3 regions of the Pectobacterium hainanensis genome follow, and region 1 is predicted to be linked to each of the others. Evidence: predicted binding sites of a transcription regulator. Region 1 holds the regulator's gene; each other region holds the start of a gene.
The links. The regulator PhoB, encoded in region 1, activates phosphate uptake and scavenging genes when phosphate is short. The targets are predictions, from matches to a motif close to CTGTCATAAAACTGNCNNAT.
Positions count from the first base shown of each region.

Region 2: rbsK (ribokinase) is a predicted target of PhoB. The motif match lies at 1,721-1,740, and genes of this name have one in related genera.
Region 3: glpT (glycerol-3-phosphate transporter) is a predicted target of PhoB. The motif match lies at 3,070-3,089, and genes of this name have one in related genera.

Region 1 covers NZ_JBJYIN010000014.1:68,998-76,945, reverse strand. The annotation lists gene phoR (phosphate regulon sensor histidine kinase PhoR) at 1-789, opposite strand, end outside; gene phoB (phosphate response regulator transcription factor PhoB) at 817-1,506, opposite strand; gene sbcD (exonuclease subunit SbcD) at 1,852-3,078, shown strand; gene ACKPVM_RS14660 (AAA family ATPase) at 3,075-6,758, shown strand; gene mak (fructokinase) at 6,774-7,685, opposite strand; gene rdgC (recombination-associated protein RdgC) at 7,825-7,948, shown strand, end outside.
Region 2 covers NZ_JBJYIN010000008.1:122,622-130,569, reverse strand. The annotation lists gene fucP (L-fucose:H+ symporter permease) at 1-712, opposite strand, end outside; gene rbsK (ribokinase) at 728-1,657, opposite strand; gene deoC (deoxyribose-phosphate aldolase) at 1,855-2,535, shown strand; gene deoR (DNA-binding transcriptional repressor DeoR) at 2,576-3,349, shown strand; gene ACKPVM_RS10300 (serine hydrolase) at 3,346-4,551, opposite strand; gene ACKPVM_RS10295 (glutathione S-transferase family protein) at 4,839-5,456, shown strand; gene ACKPVM_RS10290 (PQQ-dependent sugar dehydrogenase) at 5,502-6,593, opposite strand; gene rimO (30S ribosomal protein S12 methylthiotransferase RimO) at 6,914-7,948, shown strand, end outside.
Region 3 covers NZ_JBJYIN010000006.1:117,063-125,010, forward strand. The annotation lists gene yigL (sugar/pyridoxal phosphate phosphatase YigL) at 1-39, shown strand, start outside; gene fic (protein adenylyltransferase Fic) at 303-1,403, shown strand; gene glpT (glycerol-3-phosphate transporter) at 1,623-2,972, opposite strand; gene glpA (anaerobic glycerol-3-phosphate dehydrogenase subunit A) at 3,283-4,950, shown strand; gene glpB (glycerol-3-phosphate dehydrogenase subunit GlpB) at 4,940-6,202, shown strand; gene glpC (anaerobic glycerol-3-phosphate dehydrogenase subunit GlpC) at 6,199-7,404, shown strand; gene ACKPVM_RS08010 (pirin family protein) at 7,795-7,948, shown strand, end outside.

The sequences.
Region 1 (7,948 bases):
AAGCGTCAGCAGTTGCTTCACCAAGCCATCCATACGACGCGTCTGCTCCTGCATCGTATTCAGTGCTTTGCTGCGTAACGAGCTATCCAGTGACTCATCCTGCATCATCTCCAGATAACCTTGTAATACCGTCAGCGGTGTACGCAACTCATGGCTGACATTGGCGAAAAAATTACGCCTTGCGCCTTCAAGTTGATGCATTTGGGTGATATCACGCACAACCATCAACAATTGACCTTCAGAGTAAGGCATCACGCGAAATTCGACATGATGGCCATTGTTCAATTGCTGCGTTAAAGGCTTGCTGAAATCCTGCTCTTTTAAATAATGAGTAAATTCGGGGTAACGCAGCAGGTTGAGGATATTCTGACCATTATCTTCCGGCCAACGAAAATTCAGTAAGTGCTGTGCCAGATGATTACACCAAAAGATCGTGCCCTCTTCAGTAGTGATGACAACCGCATCCGGCAGCGATTCTGCGCCACTACGAAACCGTTTGATCAAGAGCGCCAATTCGCGTCGACGTCGACGATTACGCAACTGCATCTGGTATAAACCGTAAAACAAAGGTTCCCAACTCCACCGGCCAGGTGGCGGCGTCATACTCCGGTCAACCCAAAGCCAATAGGAGAGCTTGAGCTGATTGTAAAAATTCCAGCCCAACACGGCCAAAACAGCCGTTAATAAAAACCAGGATAAATAACCGAAAATCAGCCCCAGTAAAAAAGCGGGCAGGCAAAAAAAAACCAGCTCCAATGCCAGCCTTTTCCATGATAGACGTTCTAGCACGTTAATGTTTCTCCGTTACGGCTACCTTTAGTAACGCGTTGAAAAACGGTATCCCGTTCCCCGAACGGTCTGTACCATTTTCTCATGACCACTAGTCTCTAGCGCTTTGCGCAACCGACGGATATGAACATCAACGGTACGATCTTCTACATAAACGTTAGTGCCCCAAACGTGATTCAGCAACTGTTCCCGGCTATAAACCCGCTCCGGATGTGTCATAAAGAAGTGCAACAACTTAAACTCGGTTGGCCCCATATCCAATGCGTGATCTTCCGTCGTTACGCGATGAGAAGTAGGATCAAGGCTCAACCCTCTCATTTCAATCACTTCCTCCACCGCCATCGGCGAAATACGGCGCATCACGGCTTTGATCCGAGCCACTAGCTCTTTAGGAGAAAAAGGCTTGGTAATGTAATCATCGGCCCCAACTTCAAGCCCTCGCACCCGGTCTTCCTCTTCACCGCGCGCGGTCAGCATCATCACGGGAATATCACGAGTCAGCGCTTCGCGCTTCATATGCTTGATAAATTGCAATCCGGAACCACCGGGCAACATCCAGTCCAGTAATACCAATTCAGGAAAAGGCTCTGAGAGCAACCTGATCGCACAGTCATAATCTTCAGCTTCAACTGGCTGATAGCCGTTCTGTTCCAAAACAAAGCAGACCATCTCACGAATCGGCGCTTCATCTTCTACGACCAAAATGCGTCTTGCCATGGTTAATCCTGTCGTTAGTCATCGTCGCTATTAGCATACGCCGAGCATTATGCGTCAGTTTTATGACACTTTTATGAAAAAATCGCCGGGAGCGATTTTCAGTGTTACGGAGTAACAACCCGCAGGACGAGCCCCATGGACGGAGCGATTTTCAATGTTACGGAGTAACAACCCGCAGGGCGAGCCCCACGGACGGGGCTATTTTCATCGTTACGGAGTAACAACAGGACTGAAATAGAATTCAAATTTCGAGCCGCTTTCCAAAAAAAAGTTTTCGCAACGACAGCCGTGACGATGACTGTTTATAATCGCCAATATGGCAATAGCAACCGTTCAGAGCGTTTCATGCGTATTATTCATACCGCCGACTGGCATTTAGGGCAGCATTTTTATACAAAAAGCCGTGCGGCCGAGCATCAGGCTTTCCTGAACTGGCTTATGACACAAGTCGAGCAGCATCAGGTGGATGCAGTAATAGTAGCAGGAGATATCTTTGATAACGGCACTCCCTCCAGCTATGCCAGAGAAATGTATTACCACTTTGTGGTTCAACTACAGCAAACAGACTGTCAGCTCGTTATTTTGGGGGGCAATCACGATTCGGTCGCGACCTTGAATGAATCGCGGGGTTTGTTAGCCTGTCTGAATACCCACGTGATCGCCAGTACAGACGGCGATCTCAATAAACAGCTTATTGTGCTCAAAAACCGTCAGCACCAACCCGGTGCCATACTCTGTGCGATTCCTTTTCTGCGCCCACGAGACCTGATGACCAGTCAGGCTGGGCAATCCGGCGAGGAAAAACAGCAAACATTACTTCACGCCATCGCCGATCATTACGAACAATGTTATCAACTGGCCTGCCAAAAACGTGACGAATTACAGTTATCACTTCCTATTATCGCCAGTGGTCACCTGACAACGGTGGGGGTCACCGCATCCGACGCTGTACGCGATATTTACATCGGTACGCTGGATGCCTTTCCAGCAAGCGCATTTCCACCCGCCGATTACATCGCTCTCGGTCACATTCACCGACCACAACGCGTGACGCAACGTGCCCATATTCGCTATAGCGGTTCTCCTATTCCGTTGAGCTTCGATGAATTAAGCAGCGAAAAATCCGTGTATCTGGTGTCATTCGATGAGCAAAACTCACCACAGGTTGAAACGCTGCCGGTGCCAGTCAGCCAACCGATGCAGTTGATCAAAGGCAGTCTGGACGACATTGAACAACAGCTCACCGCGTTCAGGCATTATCAGGGAGAAAAACCCGTCTGGCTGGATATCGAAATCACCACACAGTCTTACCTCAGCGATGTCCAGAAACACATTCAGGCGCTGACTGACGATTTACCCGTTGAAGTCCTGCTATTACGTCGCCATCGTGAGCAATATCAACAAGCTATCGCTCGGCAGGAAAAAGAAACATTAGAGGAACTGACTGTACATGACGTTTTCGAACGCCGTCTGGCAACGGCCACCGATTTGGAAATGTCCCGTCAACAACGGGTACGTTCGCTATTCGGGCAGGTCATTCACGAATTGGAACAGGACGAACAAGCCAGATGAAAATCCTCAGCCTACGCTTAAAAAATCTCAATGCGCTGAAAGGTGAATGGAAAATTGACTTCACTCAGGCCCCTTTCTCTCATAACGGACTATTCGCGATCACCGGTCCGACAGGCGCAGGGAAAACCACGCTACTGGATGCCATTTGTCTGGCGCTTTATCACGAAACGCCAAGGCTCAAGAATATTTCCGCCAGCCAAAATGAACTGATGACACGCGGTACGGCGGAATGTCTGGCAGAAGTTGAATTTGAAGTCAAAGGTATTGGCTACCGTGCATTCTGGAGTCAACGACGTGCCAGAAACGCAGCTGAAGGCAACCTGCAAACGCCAAAGGCCGAGTTAGCACTGATAGACAATGGCAAAATTCTGTGTGAGAAACTGACAGAGAAATTGGCAATGACGGCCGAAATCACCGGTTTGGATTTCGGCCGTTTTACCCGTTCCATGATGCTGTCACAGGGGCAATTTGCCGCATTCCTTAATGCTCACCCAAACGAGCGCGCAGAACTCCTGGAAGAGTTGACCGGCACCGATATCTACGGGCTGATTTCAGAGCGCGTCTTTGAAAAACATAAACAGGCCAGAATCGCGCTGGATACGCTACAGGCCAAAGCCTCAGGTATTGAACTTCTAAGTGAAGAACAGCGGCAACAATGGGAAACTGAACTTACCCAGCTATGCCAGCAAGAACTGACGATTAACGTGGAACGTGAGCAAGCACTGACTCACCAACGCTGGTTTGAGCAACTGACACAGCGTCAATCCGCACTTGTGACGGCAAAAACACAGCACATCGCAGCAGAAACCGCCATCAACAACGCCCAACCTGCATTCGAACGGCTGGCACAGAGCGAACCCGCAGAGAAACTACGCCCGCTGCAACAACAAAGAGATCGCGACCAAAAAGAGTCCATCACGCTTTCCCAACGCCTGTCCGGTTTGAACGAGCAGCAGCAAATTCAAGCCGCATCACTTACGGCGCTGCGTGAACAAGAAGAACGGGCTAATCAGGCGCTACGCCAGCATGCCGACTATCGCCAACAGCAAGAAAACCTAATCAATAATCAGGTGATACCGCTCGATCACCATATTCAAACGCTGCAACAACAGATAGAGAAGCAGAAAAAAGAAGATGAACTAACAGAAGAGCGTCAAAAATCAACGCGGCTAAAGCTGACTCAAACTATCGAGCAAAAACAAGCGACCCAGCAACAAATTGCACAGATCCTGCTTTACCAACAACAAAACACGCAACATCAACATTGGGGTGAACATCTCCCACTGTGGCGTACTCAATTCCAACGGCAGCAGCAGTGGCAAGATGAGATCTCAAACCTGCATCAAAAACAATCTCAATTTGCCACACAGGCAGAACAACTCCGTTCGCATGCTACCGCGTTGACCTCACGTCAGACGATGCTGCAAACCGAGACCGATAAGGCACAGTCGCTGTTCGCAGAACGCAATAACGTGTTGGAGGCGTTGGAGGCCGAACAACCTTTAGCGGCGTTACATCATCAACTGAGCCAGTCGATGACACACCATTCAGACCGTAACACACTCTCAACGTTGCTGGCGCTCTTTCACACCCTAAGCCTTCGTCAGCGTCAAACTGAGCAACAGCAAAAACAGTTACGGGAAGCGATCCAACAGCAGAACAGCGAGCAAAAGCAGCAAAAACAACGCTGGGAACAACAAAATGACCATCTAGTCGATTTGGAACAGCGATATCAGTTGGAAGTGCGCATTGTGAATCTGGAAGAGGAGCGGAATCGCTTACAACCAGAAGAGGCTTGCCCGTTATGCGGTTCGCTTCATCATCCCGCGATTGCTCGCTATCAAACGATCAAGCCATCGGAAACCGAAAGTCGGCTACGTCAACTGCGTCACGAAACCAGTCAGTTGGAAAGTGCCGTAGTGCAGCGTGATGAACGCCTGACGTTATTAAACCAACAGCTTCAGCAACAATTAGACGACGCTTCACGGCTTAATGATGAATATCAAACGCTGTTACAGCAGTGGCTGAATGTTGGTAAGCACTTACAAGTAGAGTTTACGCCAGAACAATCTATCGATGTGCAGAGTTGGCTGGATAACAGTGAAGCGGCCGAGCAACAGCTACGGCAGCAAATATCCATACGCGAGCAGACCCAAAGACAATGGCAAGAAAGTAAGGATTCACTGACTAACGCGACCATTGCACAACAAAACGTACGACAAGAACTCGTGCTCAATCATCAGCAACAGCAAACGCTAAAAAATGCGCAAACAGAGGTACAACAATCATTACAGCAAACGCAACAGCAACAATTACAGCACTTACAAGCATGGGTGAAAACGTTAGAAAACGTTAATCTCTCCCTGCCAGCTCAGGCAGACCAAGCGGCCTGGCTGACGCAGCGAGAGGAAGAATGGCAACGCTGGCGGAACAATGAACAGCAGTTGCAACAACATTCAAATCGCCTTATCACACTAGAAGCAGAAGAAAAGCATCTTAATGATTTATTTGAAGAAATAACAAAGCAACTCACGAATGCAACCCAGCAACAGGCCTTATTATCCAAAGAGCTAAAAACACATCAACAACAGCGACAACAGCTTTTTGGTCACCGACAAGTCGCAGAAGCCAATGAGCAGCTTCGTCAAATCAGTCAACAACATGAACAAACGACTCAACAAATACAACATCAGCGCCAGCAGGCAGAATCCTCACTGAGTCGATTAGCTGGAGAGTTGAGTAGCGTTCAGCAACAGCGGGAGCATGTTGCTCAAATGGCCAAAAACGCCGAATTGGCTTTTACTCAGGCATTAGAAAACAGCTGTTTTCCTGATGAAAAGGCCTTCATTCATGCACTGATTGATGAACAGGAACGCCATGAGTTGCAACAACAGAAAGAACAACTCTCTCAGACACGACAGCAGGCTGTCGCCCTGTACCAGCAAGCAGAACAGCAATTATCTGCCCACCACCAACAGCGGCCAGCGACGCTTGCCGAAGATATGACCCCGCAGTCAATTGAACAGGCACTATTCGAATTTCATGAAAAACTAAAAGTGAATCATCAACAACAGGGAGAGATCCGTCAGCGACTCAACGACGATCGCCGTCACCGTCAAAATCAACAGGCGTTACTCACTGAAATTGCGCAAAGCCAGCAGCAGCATGATGACTGGAGCTGCCTCAATGAATTGATTGGTTCCCAAAAAGGAGACAAATTCAGGCGTTTTGCACAGGGCCTAACGTTGGATCATTTAGTCTATTTAGCAAATCGACAACTGTCCCGATTACATGGTCGTTACCTGCTCCAGCGAAAAGCCAGCGAAGAACTGGAACTTCAGGTCGTGGATACCTGGCAGGCGGATGCTATCAGGGATACCCGCACCCTGTCTGGCGGCGAAAGCTTTTTGGTCAGCCTCTCATTGGCGCTGGCACTATCCGATCTGGTGAGCAACAAAACTAGTATCGACTCACTCTTTCTTGACGAGGGCTTTGGCACGCTGGACGCCGAAACCCTCGATACCGCATTGGATGCGTTAGATAATCTTAATGCATCAGGTAAAACCATTGGTGTTATCAGCCATGTGGACGCAATGAAAGAACGTATCCCGATACAAATCAACGTTGAGAAGGTTAACGGGTTGGGACTCAGCCGCTTAGCGTCTCAATTTGCCATGTAACCGACTGGGTACACATCATGGGTTAAGCGGCCAAAGCCAGGCGGCGCCACGCACGCCGCTGGAATCGCCATGTATTGCCTGACGCACTGGCGTGACACATTCACCGCCAAACGCCCACTTTTTCAGCAGCACGGGAACGGTTTGATACCAACGGGGGATATTGCTCATGCCGCCCCCTAAGACCACCACATCAGGGTCAAACAGATTAATGACGTGCGCCAGTGATTTCGCCAGACGATGCTCATAGCGCTGCAAAGCCTGCTCTGCCAATCTGTCGCCTTGTTCCGCTAACGCAACGATCGCTTCCCCTTGATAGGCATGACCGCTAAGCCGCTGATAATCCATCGAAAAACCAGTACCGGAAATAAACGTTTCAATGCAACCCGCTTTACCACAGTAACAGGGGACTTCTCGCTGATAGCGTAATTCATCATCATCCATCCACGGCAAAGGGTTATGCCCCCATTCACCGGCAATCCCATTGCCGCCAGCATGTACCTTGCCATCAATCGCGATCCCTGCTCCACAACCCGTTCCGATAATCACGGCAAAAACCGTTTTCTCACCCGCCGCCGCGCCGTCTGTTGCTTCTGATACCGCCAGACAGTTAGCATCATTAGCCACTCGGACCGGACGTCCCAGCAAGTTTGCCACATCACGATCCAACGGTTGACCGTTTAACCAGACAGAATTTGCATTTTTTACTTTGCCAGTAAACGGCGAGATCGTCCCAGGGATCCCCACACCCACCGAGCCTTCTCGCCCAGTGGCTTGTTCAGCACTTTTCACCAGCGACACAATGGTGTTGATTGTCGCCGCATAATCATTTTTCGGCGTAGCCACACGTTGACGGAAACACACCTGCCCCTCATCGTCCAACGCGATAACCTCCGTTTTTGTCCCACCTAAATCAATCCCAATTCGCACCCTTTCCCCCTTAACGTCCGATCCCAACCTGCACTGAATCATGTCATTTTATTCTACATTAGCTCGCCGAATTCGTTATCATGCGCGCTGCATCAATAAACCCGCGTGCAGACCTGCGCGCCCAGTCAGGGACAACACCATGCTGTGGTTTAAAAATTTAATGATTTATCGTTTAAGCCCGGATTCCGTTTTATCCAAAGACAACGCCTTATCTACGGATGAACTGGAGAAACAGCTAAACAGCTTTGCTTTTACGCCTTGCG
Region 2 (7,948 bases), on a different contig from region 1:
GTGATTTTTTATTCTGCGTATCGGCTTGCGCTTTACAGCTTGGATAGCGCGTCAACAGGAAAAGGAACATGACGATCAGTAACACAAATATCAAATACTTATACGGCTCTAAGGTATATTCCAGCATTTGCAGACGGAAAGCGTGCAACTGATCGGGCGTCATGGTTGCCATCTGACTTTCCAAACTTTCGCCTTCCTGAAAGACCAGATATTTACCAAGAACAATCCCCATTAACGCCCCAACCGGGTAAAACGTCTGGCTAATATTCAAACGTAACGTGGCATAGTCTCGGTGACCAATCATAGAACTATACGTATTCGCCGCCGTCTCCAAAAAGCTCAGGCCAATGGCAATGGCGAAAATCGCCGCCAAAAACATGGTATAGGTCGCCATGTGCGATGCCGGATAAAACAGGCTGCATCCGGCAATATACAGCGTTAAGCCAATCAGAATAGCGATCTTGTAACTGCTGTTCCGGATCACCACCGATGCCGGAATCGCAATCAAAAAGTAGCCGCCATAAAAAGCACTCTGCACCAATGCACTGGCGAAATCACTCAGCTCAAATACGCTCTTGAACTGCGTGATTAAGATATCGTTCAGACTGGCCGCGCAACCCCACAACGGAAACAAACACGACAGCAGAATAAATTGAAATAATGGCGTCTTATTCAGATAGCCATCAGGCATTTGGATGATGTTCTGACGCATAATGTTTTCCCCGGATTATTTAGCAAGCGAATGGCTGGCAAGAAACTGATGAAATTGTGCCGCATCCGGATATGCACGCTGCGTGCCCTTCCCCGTAACGCTATAAGCGGCAAAAGCTGAGGCATATTCCATCGCCGATTTAATTTCTCCGTTACGAACAAAATGGTGTGCAAAACAGCCAATAAACGCATCGCCTGCTCCGCTGGTATCAATGGCATGAACGCTAACAGGGTCAACATGGTGTACCTGATCGCCCGTCATCCACACCGACCCACGGTGCCCCATCGTGATGATCAAATTCTTCAACCCTTTCGCTAATAACGAACGACCAGCCTGCAAAATATTCGCTTCGGTATCGACAGGCATACCAGTCAGAATTTCCAACTCGGTTTCATTCGGCATGAAAAAGTCGCATTGACAGGCATAACCGATATCCAGATCACGCGAAGCCGGAGCCGGATTTAAGATCACGGGAATGTGATGACGTCGAGCAAAATCAATGGCGTAGTAAACCGTTTCTAACGGGATTTCCAATTGAAGGATCAGCAACTTGCATTGTTTAAGTGACTCAGATGCCGCATCGATATCCTGTGTAGAAAGATGAGCGTTCGCCCCTTTGATGATCAAAATTCGATTCTGTGAGGAGGCATCGACAAAAATAGGAGCCACGCCGCTCGATACACCGGCAACGGCAGTGACGTACTGCGTATCCACGCCAAAGTGCTGTAAATTCTTAACGGTATTATCGGCAAAAAGATCGTCCCCGACCCGACTGACCATCATGACCGATGCCCCAAGCTTCGCCGCTGCAACAGCCTGATTCGCCCCTTTCCCACCACAGCCAATCTCAAAAGAAGGGGCTTCCAACGTTTCGCCCGTTTTTGGCATTTCATTAATGTAGGTAATCAGGTCAACCATGTTTGAACCAATAACTGCAATATCCATAACACTTCCCTCTGGCATTTTTTCAACATTAAATGTCACTACAGTAACAATAACAATCCACATTTGTTATTAATGTGACAAATATCGCATGATTAAACGTGTGACATGCAAAAATTAGAACAATAAAGATTGATAATCGATGTTAAATGTTATTATTATAACAAAATAAATTTATTGAACAGCTAAAGGAATCAACCATGAACAGCGAAACTCGCGATTACTCCCCTTATATCGATCACACCCTGTTAGCCGCCGACGCCACAGAGGCACAGATCATCAAGCTATGCGATGAAGCTAAAACTCATCATTTCTACGCCGTTTGCGTTAATTCCGGCTATGTCCCTCTGGTTGCCAGCCAATTACAGGACACAGCGGTTAACGTCTGCTCGGTGATTGGTTTCCCTTTAGGCGCGGGACTTACGGCGTCTAAAGTGTTTGAGGCCAAGGCCGCTATTGATGCAGGGGCACAAGAAATTGATATGGTGATCAATGTCGGCTGGTTGAAGAGCGGCAATATTGATGCAGTGAAAGCAGATATTCAGGCTGTACGCGAGGTTTGCGCCGCTATACCGTTGAAGGTAATATTAGAAACCTGTCTGCTTGACGACGCCCAGATTGTTTTGGTCTGTGAAATCTGTCGCGACTTGAACGTTGCGTTTGTAAAAACATCAACGGGGTTTAGCACTGGTGGCGCTCGTGAAGAACACGTCAAACTCATGCGCGATACCGTCGGTTCTGGCGTCGGCGTAAAAGCTTCTGGTGCCGTACGCGATCGCCACACGGCAGAAATCATGATCCGCGCTGGGGCAACGCGTATCGGAACCAGCTCCGGAGTGGCTATCGTATCGGGTCAGTCTGCCGCAGCAGGAAGCTACTAACCTTCATCCCGCATAAACGGGTTCATCATCAGGGAATTATATGGAAACTCGGCGTGCAGAACGGATCAACAAACTGGCTCAAGCCCTGAAAAAAGCAGACAAGCTTCGTCTTAAAGACGCCGCGCAACTGTTGGGTGTGTCCGAAATGACCGTGCGACGCGATCTGAACGCCGAATCCTCGACCGTTGTGCTACTCGGTGGCTATGTTGTCAGCGATTTGAAAAGCAATAATGTCACTAATTATTTCGTTTCCGATCAGCAAAGTAAGCACGTGGAAGAAAAGCAGGTGGCGGGTGAGCTAGCGGCACGGCTCATCGAACCTGATGATGTGGTATTTTTCGATTGCGGCACCACCACACCTTTTATCATCGATGCGATTCCTGACGACCTGCCCTTCACCGGAATTTGCTATTCGCTCAATACGTTTTTGGCCTTGCAGGAAAAATCTGCCAGTAAAGTCATGCTATGCGGCGGCGAGTTTCATCCCGATAACGCCATTTTTACGCCGCTCAGCCAACGCAGTGAACTCGATCATATTTGCCCGAACAAAGCGTTCATCTCTGCCGCAGGCATCGATCTGAAAGCAGGAGCGACCTGCTTTAATTTTGCTGAGCTCAGCATGAAGCATCGCGCGCTAGCGCTGTCACAGCGTGCGATTTTAGTGATCGATAACAGCAAGTTTGGGAAAGTTAAGCCTGCCTGTATCGGATCGCTCACCCTATTTGATACGCTAATTACCAATCGTACACCGCCAACGGAATACACTCGTTATTTTAACCATAACGGTATTTTGTTAGCCCATGCCGATGGCTAGTTAAACCAACCACCAAACCATTGCTGAAGTTTCATCATCACGCTATCCCATAGCCTGCTGAAAAATCCCGCTTCGGGGATATCGTCCAGCGCAACCAACTGGCGTTGCCCAATACTTTTACCATCAAGTTGGAAATCAATCGTGCCAACCACTTGATTTCTGGTCAAAGGCGCGGACAACTGAGGCTGTAACAATGTAAAACTGGCCTTCAGATTTTTCATCTGACCTTTGGGTATCGTGAGCGCCGCATCATTCGCTACCCCTAGTCGAGCCTCTCCCTGCGTGCCAAACCAGACGCGCTGTGTCGTAAAAGGCACACCCGCTTTGATTGGCGTAGCCGTTTCAAAAAAACGGAAACCCCACGTGAGTAATTTTTCACTTTCCCTAAAGCGAATACCATCCGTCGCGGCACCCAGAACAACAGAAATCAAACGCATATTGCCTTCCGTTGCAGACGCCACCAGATTATGTCCTGCTCCGTTGGTATGACCGGTCTTGATGCCGTCGACATTCAGGTTAGTGTTCCACAGTAATCTGTTACGGTTCGGTTGACGTATATTATTGAATGTAAATTCTTTTTCTTTATGCAACGCATACTCTTCAGGCACATCACGGATCAGTGCTTGTCCAAGTATGGCCATATCACGGGCGGTACTATACTGACCTGGCGCATCCAGCCCATGTACCGTACGAAACTGGGTGTTAGTGAGTTTCAATGCGTTAGCGTAATTGTTCATCAGGCTAACGAAAGCATCCTGACTTCCGGCAACATAATCAGCCAATGCAATGCTGGCATCGTTGCCTGACTGAATGACAATACCTTTATTCAATTCAGATACCGGGATACGATCGCCCGGTTTAAGAAACATCAGCGATGAACCACGTAAAGCAGGGTTTCCCGTTGCCCAAGCGTCTTTACCCACGGTGACTTGATCGGTCGGCTGAATTTTCCCCGCTTTAATTGCCTGACCAATAACATAGCTCGCCATGATTTTTGTCAGGCTGGCAGGATCAAGGCGTTCATCCGCATTAGATTCAGCCAACACCACGCCACTATGGTAATCCATCAAAACAAATGCCTTCGATTCAATTTGCGGCACAGCGGGTAACTGTTCCGCTTGCAGCATCGGAGCCATTCCCACAAGTAATACCGTTCCCGCTGTAAAGGATTTGAGACTGGAGAGGAAAAGAGTTGTCTTCATGAGATCGCCGAGGTATCCATCAGTAATAAATTGTTAATACACCTAATTTTCAATATTTTCTGAAAATGCTAGTAACATCCAAAGGTAACGTGTCACTTCTCTCAATGAAACCGTTCAATCTGTAAAGATAGTCAAAGAAATGAAAAGACCGAAACATAATTTTGTCATGATTAGTGCATGACAAACTCAGCCATAAAGCCTAAAAGACATATCATCACTGAGCATCTGCCGCGTATTTCCTGATCGTGTTGCAGTGTCGCTTTTTCTCTCATCATGCGGGGGTAAATATGATAACAATATGGGGTCGAGAAAATTCGACCAACGTTAAGAAAGTTCGCTGGTGTGCGGCAGAATTATCGCTGCCCTATGAGCCTATTTTAGCCGGTGGACAATTTGGACGTAATCGTGATGCCGACTATCTGGCAATGAATCCAAATGGTCTGGTTCCCTGCCTTCAAGACGGAGAATTAGTCTTATGGGAATCCAATACCATTGTGCGCTATCTGGCCGCACAGTACGGGCATGACACACTGTACCTCCGCGATGCCGGAGCCCGAGCAAACGCCGAGAAATGGATGGACTGGGCAAGTACTCTGGCAGCCTCATTTGGCGGGGTTTTTATCAGCCTAGTGCGTACCGCCCCGGAAAAACGCGATATGGCGATGGTAGAAAAAAACCAGGCTGAGTGCGAACGATTACTGACCATTGCGGATGCCGCACTCGCAAAACAGCCGTGGTTATCGGGTGATACCTTTGGCATTGGAGACATCCCATTAGGCTGTATCGCTTATGCCTGGTTCAACATGGATATTGTTCGTCAGCCACATCCGCATTTGGAACGCTGGTACCAACAGCTTACCGAGCGCCCAGCCTACCAGAATACGGTAATGATCCCGCTTACCTGATGTTCTCTTCACCACAGGCATCTCACGATGCCTGTGGCTAGTTCGTTATTCCAAGCCTACTTTCAGTAATTTGCCATTGTCATGATCGGTCAGCAAATAAAGGTAGCCGTCAGGTCCGACTCTGGCTTCGCGGATACGTTCTCCGCGATCCTGTAACAAACGCTCCTCCGCGATAACGTTGTCACCGTCCAACGTCAAACGGATAAGGTTTTTCTCTGCCAGCGCCCCAATAAACACCGAATTTTTCCATTGAGGAAAACGATCGCTATTGTAGAACGCCATGCCGCTGATACCCGGTGATTTCTTCCAGTAAAAAACGGGGTCTACCATTCCAGCGACCTGCTCACCTTTCGCTTCAGGGATCTTCAGGCCAGAATAATTGATTCCGTGGGTCGCAATAGGCCAGCCATAATTGCTACCAGGCTGAGGGAGGTTAATTTCATCGCCTCCTTTCGGGCCGTGTTCATTCTCCCATAGCGTCCCCGTCCACGGATTAATAGCCAATCCCTGTGGATTACGATGACCATATGACCAGATTTCTGGACGAGCTTGCGGCTTATTCACGAATGGGTTATCTGATGGCACCTTCCCATCCGCCGTCAAACGTACTATTTTTCCCTGCAACTTATCCAAATCTTGCGCTGTCGGGCGTTGGTTATTCTCGCCCAATGCAATATAGAGATGTCCGGTTTGATCAAAAACCAGCTTGCCGCCAAAATGATTTCCGGTAGACAATTTAGGTGTCTGACGGAAGAAAACCGTAAAATTTTCCAGACGTTGGAAATCGTCAGACAGGCGACCATAGCCGACAGCCGTTCCCGCTTTACCTTCACTGCCCTCTTCAGCAAAACTCAAATAAATGCGTCGATTCTGAGCAAAGTTCGGAGACAACGCGACTTCTAATAAGCCACCTTGAGACTGAGCATATACCGCCGGTACGCCAGAGATAGGTTCAGACAACCCGCCCATTGTCTGCCAACGACGTAAGTTCCCCGATCGCTCAGTAATCAACATCCCTTGTTCACCAGGGAGAAAAGCCAATGACCATGGATGATCGAGCTTATCTTGTAACTCAATCACTTTAGGCTGCGCCGCCAACAGATAACCAGAAAACAAGCAGGACATGCCTATCAACATCCAACGAGCATGTCGCCGCCATGTCTGAGACAAAAATGGATAAGGTGGACGATAAGATAAATGAGGCACCGTGAAATCAGACATAACGTTGTCTCCATTCAACAAAAGTTCTGTAAATTTAGGTGCCTTCCGCTGTTTGTGCAAAAAATCGCACGGGCGTTTACATTTATTGAAGAAAGTAGCAAGTGACGCAGGATTAAATACGGATAAGAGAAAGGCATCAGTAAAGTGCTGAGTTTTACCTTATCGACTATAAGGTCATCCAACTATAGTGTAGAATTCTGCGGTTTTTCTTTTTGAATAAATTGTGAGCAAACAACATGCAACAACCACGTATTGGATTTGTTTCCCTCGGCTGCCCGAAAAACCTAGTGGATTCAGAGAGGATCCTGACTGAACTACGTACCGAAGGTTATCAGGTCGTTCCGCGTTACAATGATGCCGAGCTGGTGATCGTCAATACTTGTGGTTTTATTGACAGTGCCGTGCAAGAGTCGCTAGAAGCGATTGGTGAAGCACTCGATGAAAACGGTAAGGTGATCGTAACCGGATGTCTGGGTGCCAAAGAAAATCAAATCCGTGAAGTACATCCAAAGGTTCTGGAAATTACCGGCCCACACAGCTACGAGCAAGTCCTGTCACACGTCCATCAATATGTTCCCAAACCGGAACATAATCCGTTTACCAGCCTGGTTCCTGCCCAAGGCGTGAAGCTGACACCCCGTCACTATGCTTATCTGAAAATATCCGAAGGCTGTAACCATCGCTGCACATTCTGCATTATTCCCTCAATGCGCGGCGATCTGGATAGCCGTCCTATTGGCTCAGTACTGGATGAAGCCAAGCGCTTAGTCGATGCAGGTGTAAAGGAACTGCTCGTTATTTCTCAGGACACCTCCGCTTATGGTGCCGATGTGAAGCAACGTACGGGGTTCTGGAATGGACAACCCGTGAAAACCAGTATGGTGAGCCTGTGCGAACAGTTGTCATCATTAGGCGTATGGGTTCGCTTACATTATGTCTACCCTTACCCACATGTCGATGATGTCATTCCGCTGATGGCGGAAGGCAAAATTTTGCCGTATCTGGATATCCCACTGCAACACGCAAGCCCGCGTATTCTGAAATTGATGAAACGCCCCGGCGCGGTCGAAAGAACGCTGGAACGTATCAAGCGCTGGCGTGAAATTTGTCCTGAGTTAACGCTGCGTTCGACCTTCATCGTTGGCTTCCCGGGCGAAACAGAAGAAGATTTCCAAATGCTGCTGGATTTTCTCAAAGAGGCCCAGCTAGACCGCGTAGGTTGCTTCAAATACAGTCCGGTAGAAGGCGCAACGGCAAATGAACTGCCGGAT
Region 3 (7,948 bases), on a different contig from region 1:
CCACATTACCTGCGAGACATGTATTTGTCAGGGCAATAAGTTTGAAAGGATGCCTGTTTTTAAACGGAAAGGGATTTAAAAGAAAAAACTGAGCCTGGTGGGAAATCGTTCGAGCCTGTGCATGAATAAGCGCTTGGCAATCTCTTCCAGAGAGAACGCGCAGTGACCTTCTTCGATTTATCACGTCGACGTCGATCAAAAACGTGTCGATATAATCTGTTTTTATCGACACGTTATGGCGATATGTTTATGGTATCGACATAAAATAAAAACGTGTCGATAAAAAGAAGGTTTTTAAGCCTATGTCGTGGAATCCACATGAACCGTTTAATCAGCTTCCGAAACTTCCCCCTCAATGCGAGTTGATGGAGTCAATACCTGTACTGAAGTCTTGTATTAAGGCTCGGGCAGCGTTAGCAGAACTTAAGCAGGCAGGCGAACTTCTACCTAATCAAGGTTTATTGATTAATTTAATTCCGCTACTTGAAGCCAAAGATTCGTCTGAGATTGAAAATATTGTGACGACCTCGGATAAACTTTTTCAGTTTTCTCAAGAAGATAGCCAAGCTGATCCTGCAACAAAAGAAGCATTGCGCTACCGTACTGCACTTTATGATGGGTTTAAGTATTTGGGGCAACGTCCACTCTGCATCTCTACTGCAATCAGCATTTGTAGCACATTGAAAAATGCAGATATAGACATCCGAAAAATTCCTGGGACGGCTTTGGTTAGTGGTGATAACCGTATTGTTTACACGCCTCCAGTCGGAGAGGGAGTTATACGTGATTTACTCGGGAATTGGGAAAGCTTCATTCATGCGGATGATGATATCGATCCGCTCGTGAAGATGGCGATTGCACATTACCAGTTTGAGGCCATTCACCCGTTCCCTGATGGTAACGGTCGAACGGGGCGAATTCTTAATATTCTATTTCTGATTGAAAAGAACCTGTTGACGCTGCCAATCCTTTATTTAAGCCGATTTATTGTGGCCCATAAATCCGAATATTATGAGCGGCTGCGTGATGTGACGGTCTCTGGTCATTGGGATGCATGGGTGATTTTTATGTTGGGTGCGGTAAAGGAAACAGCAAGCTGGACAACAGACAAGATCGCTGCGGTTCGAGCACTATTCGATATTACCGCTTCCTATGTTCGAGAGTCATTACCGAAGCTCTACAGCCATGAATTAGTTGAAGTTATTTTTGAACAGCCCTATTGTCGTATAGCTAATCTAGTTGAAAAAGGCATTGCAAAACGTCAGTCTGCATCCACTTATCTGAAACAACTGTGTGACATTGGGATTCTTTATGAGATAGCGGTAGGGCGGGAGAAATTATATGTCCACCCCAAGCTGATACAGCTCATGACAAAGGATGATAATACTATCCATCTATATTAAATATACCAGCGAGACAGGCTTTTTTCGGAACGATAAGTTTGAAAGGAATGTCAGTTTTTAAACGGAAAGGGATTTAAAAGAAAAAACTGAGCCTGGTGGGGAAATCGTTCGAGCCTGTGTACATCCAATTTGTCGTCGTGTTGTTAGCGGTTATTTATCTCTGATATGGAGAAAGACGGCGTCTGCTGACGCCGTCTGATGGACGTTAACGTTCACGACTTACGCGCGTTGGGCTAACTCTTCTTTATGTTTTTTCTCGCTTAACATAACGACGACCAGTAGCAGTACCGCCAGTATGCTACCGCCGATCATCACCATAAAGCCGCCATCCCAGCCGAAGAAATCGACGGTATAACCTACGATGGCGCTAGCGGCAACGGAGCCGCCAAGATAACCGAACAGACCGGTAAAGCCTGCGGCGGTTCCCGCTGCTTTTTTCGGTGCCAGCTCCAGAGCATGGAGACCAATTAGCATAACCGGGCCGTAAATCAGGAAGCCGATAATAATCATACAAGCCATATCGACGTGCGGGTTACCTGCCGGATTCATCCAATAAACAATGGTGGCAATGGTGACCAGTATCATGAAGAAGACACCCGTCGCTCCACGGTTACCCTTGAAGACCTTATCTGACATCCAACCGCAGATTAGCGTACCGGGAATGCCCGCATATTCGTAGAGGAAATAAGCCCAGGATGATTTATCCAGAGCAAAGTGCTTCACCTCTTTGAGATAAGTGGGTGACCAATCAAGAATACCGTAGCGCAACAGGTAAACGAATACGTTGGCAATGGCGATATACCACAGCAATTTATTCGGGAAAACGTATTGCATGAAGATTTGCTTGGCAGTCAGTTCCTCTTCTGCTTTTTCATCATAATCAACAGGATAGTCATTTTTATATTCTTCGATAGGCGGCAAACCACAGGACTGTGGTGTGTCACGCATCAAAGCAAATGCGATCAGTGCAACGACAATAGCGGCAAATGCCGGCATGTATAACGCGGCTTTCCAATCGTTAAACCAGGCCATACCCAGTAGGAACAGCAGCGGCGGTAGTCCACCCCCTACGTTGTGCGCACAGTTCCAAATCGAAACGATCCCACCACGTTCTTTTTGTGACCACCAGTGAACCATCGTACGTCCACACGGCGGCCATCCCATTCCCTGAAACCAACCACACAGGAATAAGAGAACGAACATGATCGCGATGCTGGATGTTGCCCAAGGGACAAAGCCCATGAATAACATCACGGCGGCGGCCAGAATTAATCCTGCGGGTAGAAAGACACGCGGATTCGAACGATCGGATACCGAGCCCATGATGAATTTGGAAAAACCATAGGCGATAGAGATCCCGGACAGCGCGAAACCGAGATCGCCACGGGAAAAGCCTTGCTCTATCAGGTAAGGCATCGCCAGTGTGAAATTTTTACGAACGAGGTAGTAGGCTGCGTAGCCAAAGAATATTCCCATGAAAATCTGCCAGCGTAGGCGGCGATAAACAGGGTCAATGTTATTTTCCGCTATTCGCGGCTGGTGGGCGGCGGGCCTAAAAATGCTCAGCATAGATATCTCCAATGCGAAATAAAACGACAATTTATTGTTCTATTGCGAACGTGATTGTAGTGAGTACATATGTTGTTATCTGTGATTCAAAACCCAAATGTTACGGTTTTATGACGTGGTAACATTTTTTGGGAGCATGTTAACAAAAGTGAGTGAATAATAATCCTTATTTTAGTGACTCAAGTCACGTTTATGGTTTTATTTGGTTCTGTTATTTTCGTTTTTTGCTCGTTTTTGCTCTCTATCAAACATTAACCTTATCTTTTGTGTCCCAATAACAACATAAATGAGCGTCTAAGGTGGGATCATGATGCAAAAGAATAGGGCTCACCGGGAAACTGATGTTGTTATCATTGGTGGTGGTGCGACGGGGGCGGGTATCGCGCGTGATTGTGCATTACGTGGGTTGCATTGCCTCTTATTAGAACGTCACGACATTGCGACCGGGGCGACCGGGCGCAATCATGGCTTGCTGCATAGCGGTGCGCGTTATGCCGTAACCGATGGCGAATCCGCGCGTGAGTGTATTGAAGAAAATACGATCCTCCGCCGCATCGCTCGTCATTGTATTGAACCTACCGATGGATTGTTCCTTACTCTCCCCGAGGATGACCTTGCCTGGCAACGCCAGTTCATTACCGCATGTCAACAAGCGGGTATCAATGCACAGGCGATTGACCCGAAAGAAGCATTACAACTGGAACCTGCTGCTAATCCGACCATGATTGGCGCAGTGCGGGTGCCTGATGGGACCGTCGATCCGTTCAGGTTAACCACTGCCAATATGATTGATGCTTGTGAGCATGGGGCGAGTGTCCTGACCTATCATGAAGTGATTGGTTTGATCCGTCAGGGCGACAGAATTATTGGTGTGCGCGTTTTCGACCATAAAAACAGGGTCGAATCAGAAATTTACGCGCAGATTGTCGTTAATGCGGCGGGGATTTGGGGGCAACATATTGCTGAATATGCCGATCTGCGCGTTCGTATGTTCCCGGCCAAAGGCGCGTTGCTAATTTTAGGGCATCGCATTAACAACATGGTAATTAACCGTTGCCGTAAGCCAGCCGATGCCGACATTTTGGTGCCGGGCGACACCATTTCCCTTATTGGTACAACGTCAACCCGCGTGGACTATGACCAAATTGATAACATGATGGTGACGCCAGCTGAGGTCGATATCCTGATCCGTGAAGGTAGCATGCTCGCGCCGAAACTGGCTTCGACGCGTATTTTGCGTGCCTATGCAGGGGTTCGTCCGTTGGTGGCAAGCGATGATGATCCGACCGGGCGCAGTGTGAGTCGCGGCATTGTGCTGCTGGATCATGCCAGTCGTGATGGGTTGGAAGGATTTCTCACCATTACCGGCGGTAAGTTGATGACTTATCGGCTGATGGCCGAATGGGCCACGGATAAAATTTGTGAAAAGCTGGGCCTCCAGGTCGCTTGTTCAACGGCGCAGCGGCCGCTTCCGGGTTCTGAACCCGCCTCAGAAAATCAACCGTCGATACGCTCCTCGATAAAACACGACAAGGACAAGACACTGTCTGCACCGCTACGTGGCTCTGCTATTTATCGCCATGGTGAGCGCGCCGGGCGTTTGTTTTCCGGTGAACGTTTAGATAACAGTCTGGTTTGTGAATGCGAGGCGGTTACCGCCGGTGAAGTGCGCTATGCGGTGGAATCACTACAGGTAAACAACCTGATTGATTTGCGCCGTCGTACCCGCGTGGGAATGGGGACATGTCAGGGGGAACTGTGTGCGTGTCGTGCCGCCGGTTTATTGTGTCGGTTAGGGCAATCAACGCCGGAGCAATCCATTAACCAACTCAGTCAGTTCTTGAATGAACGCTGGAAAGGCATTCGCCCCGTTGCCTGGGGCAATACGCTGCGCGAAAGTGAATTTACCAATTGGGTATATCAAGGGTTGTGCGGTTTGACGGCCGACGATAACCAGGAGGAACACGATGCGGTATGACGTAGTCATTATTGGCGGCGGGCTGGCAGGATTAACCTGCGGTATCCGGCTATCTGAAGCGGGAAAACGTTGCGCTATCGTTAGCGCCGGACAAAGTGCGCTGCATTTCTCTTCTGGTGCGTTGGATTTGCTCTCTTGTCTGCCGGATGGTCGTGCGGTGAGTCATCCCTTGACGGCATTGACTGAGCTGGCTCGTCTGGCACCCCGTCACCCTTATTCTCTTATCGGCGCTGAGCGTATTGTGACCCTGTTACCGGAAGCGGAAGCGCTACTCAACCGTTCCAGTATCGTGATGCGTGGGGATTACCAACAGAACCATCAACGTATGACGCCGCTTGGTAAATTCCGTCCTTGCTGGCTGAGCCCTATCGATAGCGTGACCTGCGGCTATGGTGAAGAATTGGGATGGCAAAGTCCGCTGGTTGTTGGCATTGATGGTTTTCTCGATTTTCAATCCCGCATTGTGGCGGGTGCGTTACAAGAACAGGGTATTGCCGCGCGTAGCGACGACCTGAAACTCTCTATTTTGGATCCATTACGTCGCAATCCCAGTGAGTTCCGCTCCGTTAACATTGCCCGGGTGTTAGATAATCCGGCGAATCTGAGCGTGCTAATCGATGAACTGACCACTCTGGCTAGCGGCAATAACGCGGTGATCATGCCAGCTTGTCTGGGGCTGGAGAGTTCGGAACTGATGACGGCACTCCATCAAGCGCTGGGTAAACCGGTGTTGCTGTTGCCTACGTTGCCACCATCGCTACTGGGGCTACGCCTGTATCAGTCACTTTCCCGCCGTTTTCGCCAATTGGGCGGTATGGTCATGCCCGGCGATCGTGTGGTGCGAGCCGATCTGAAAACTGATGGTGTATCGCTGTACACTCACAACCATGGCGATATTCCGCTACGGACGACGCAGGTGGTGTTAGCGAGTGGCAGCTATTTCAGCAATGGTTTGGTGGCAGAGTTTGATCAGATTAAAGAACCTATTTTTGGTCTGGATGTGCGTTTCGATACTCGCCGTGAATGCTGGAGCCAGCAAGCGGTCTTTGCTGCTCAGCCCTACATGCAATTTGGTGTGATGACGGATGAAAGGTTGAGACCGGCTATTGACGGGAAAACGGTGGATAACCTGTATGCCATTGGCGCGGTATTGGAAGGATTTGATCCGATAGTTCAAGGGTGTGGTGCTGGCGTATCCATGCTCAGTGCACTGTATGTCGCTGACCAGATACTGAAGGAGAGCAACCCATGAGTCTGCTTACCGATAACAGTTTTGAGAATTGCATCAAATGTACGGTCTGTACCACTTACTGCCCGGTATCACGAGTAAACCCTTTGTATCCTGGGCCTAAGCAGGCGGGGCCGGATGGTGAGCGTCTGCGCCGGAAAGACCCGGCCCTATACGATGAAGCGCTGAAATATTGTACCAACTGCAAACGTTGCGAAGTCGCGTGTCCTTCAGATGTGAAAATCGGTGACATCATTCAGCGAGCGAAAGCTAATCATAGTGAGCATAAACCGACATTACGTGACGCCATTTTGAGTCATACCGATTTTATGGGAACGGTGTCGACGCCGTTTGCGCCATTAATCAATACGGCAACCAGCTTGAAACCTGTGCGTCAGCTATTGGATAAGGCGCTGAAAATCGATCACCGTCGTCAACTGCCGAAGTATTCCTTTGGGACGTTTCGCCGCTGGTATCATCAGCAGGCGGCGCAACAGCAGCGTTATGAAGAGCAAATTGCTTATTTTCATGGTTGTTATGTCAATTATAACCATCCGCAGCTAGGAAAAGATCTGATCCGGGTCTTTAACGCCATGGATATTGGCGTGCAGTTGTTAAACAAAGAGAAGTGCTGTGGCGTGCCGTTAATTGCTAATGGCTTCCATGAGCAGGCGCGTAAGCAGGCGCGGGTGAATATCCGTTCGTTAGATGAAAGCATCAACGGCAAATCGATTCCGGTTGTGGCGACATCATCCAGTTGTACCTTTACGCTACGCGATGAATACCCGCATTTGCTGGGGATTGATAATGCGAGCGTTCGCGAAGGTATTGAGTTGGTGACTCGTCGGCTTTATCGGTTATTAGAAGAGGAAGGCCGCTCCCTGCCATTACGTCCACTCTCGTTACGTGTGGCCTATCACACGCCATGTCATTTGGAGCGCATGGGATGGACGGCTTATACGCTAGCGTTGCTGCAACGTATCCCCGGTATTGAACTGATCGTTCTGGATTCGCAGTGCTGTGGAATTGCGGGAACCTATGGGTTTAAAAAGGAAAATTACACAACCGCGCAGGGGATCGGTGCGCCATTGTTTCGTCAGATAGAGGAAAGCGGTGTGGATGTGGTGGTGACGGATTGCGAAACCTGTAAGTGGCAAATTGAGATGTCCACCAGTAAACCTTGTGAGCATCCCATCACGCTGTTGGCTCGAGCGTTAGATGAATAAGGTTCGTAACGAGCGAACGTTATTTTTCTATGTTGTGGGATATGTCTATCGAGTGTGTAAAAAAAACACTTTACAGACGCGAATGATAATGATTATTATTGTCATGCGTTCCGGGGAACCGCAAATATGGTCGGTGTGAGGTTATCGCAAATGGCGTTGTTTGAACGCGGTTTGTATTAACTGTACACCATTAACCACGCGGTTTTGCTGTGAAGGCACGACATTGCTCACATTGCTTCCAGTATTTATTTAGCCAGCTCGGGTGCTGGCTTTTTTTTTGCCTGTCACCAACTTGTTCGGATTTTTCGAACAGAGCGTTAAGTTTTTTACGCTATCTTATTCTTCGCCTCCCGTTAGACTTTACTTATCGAAAACACGGGGACAGCGAACATGATCTATTTACGTAAAGCACAACAGCGCGGCCATGCCAACCACGGCTGGCTGGATAGTTGGCACACCTTTTCGTTTGCCGATTATTACGATCCCGAATTCATGGGTTTCTCTGCATTACGCGTGATCAATGAAGATCGGATTGAAGGTGGAC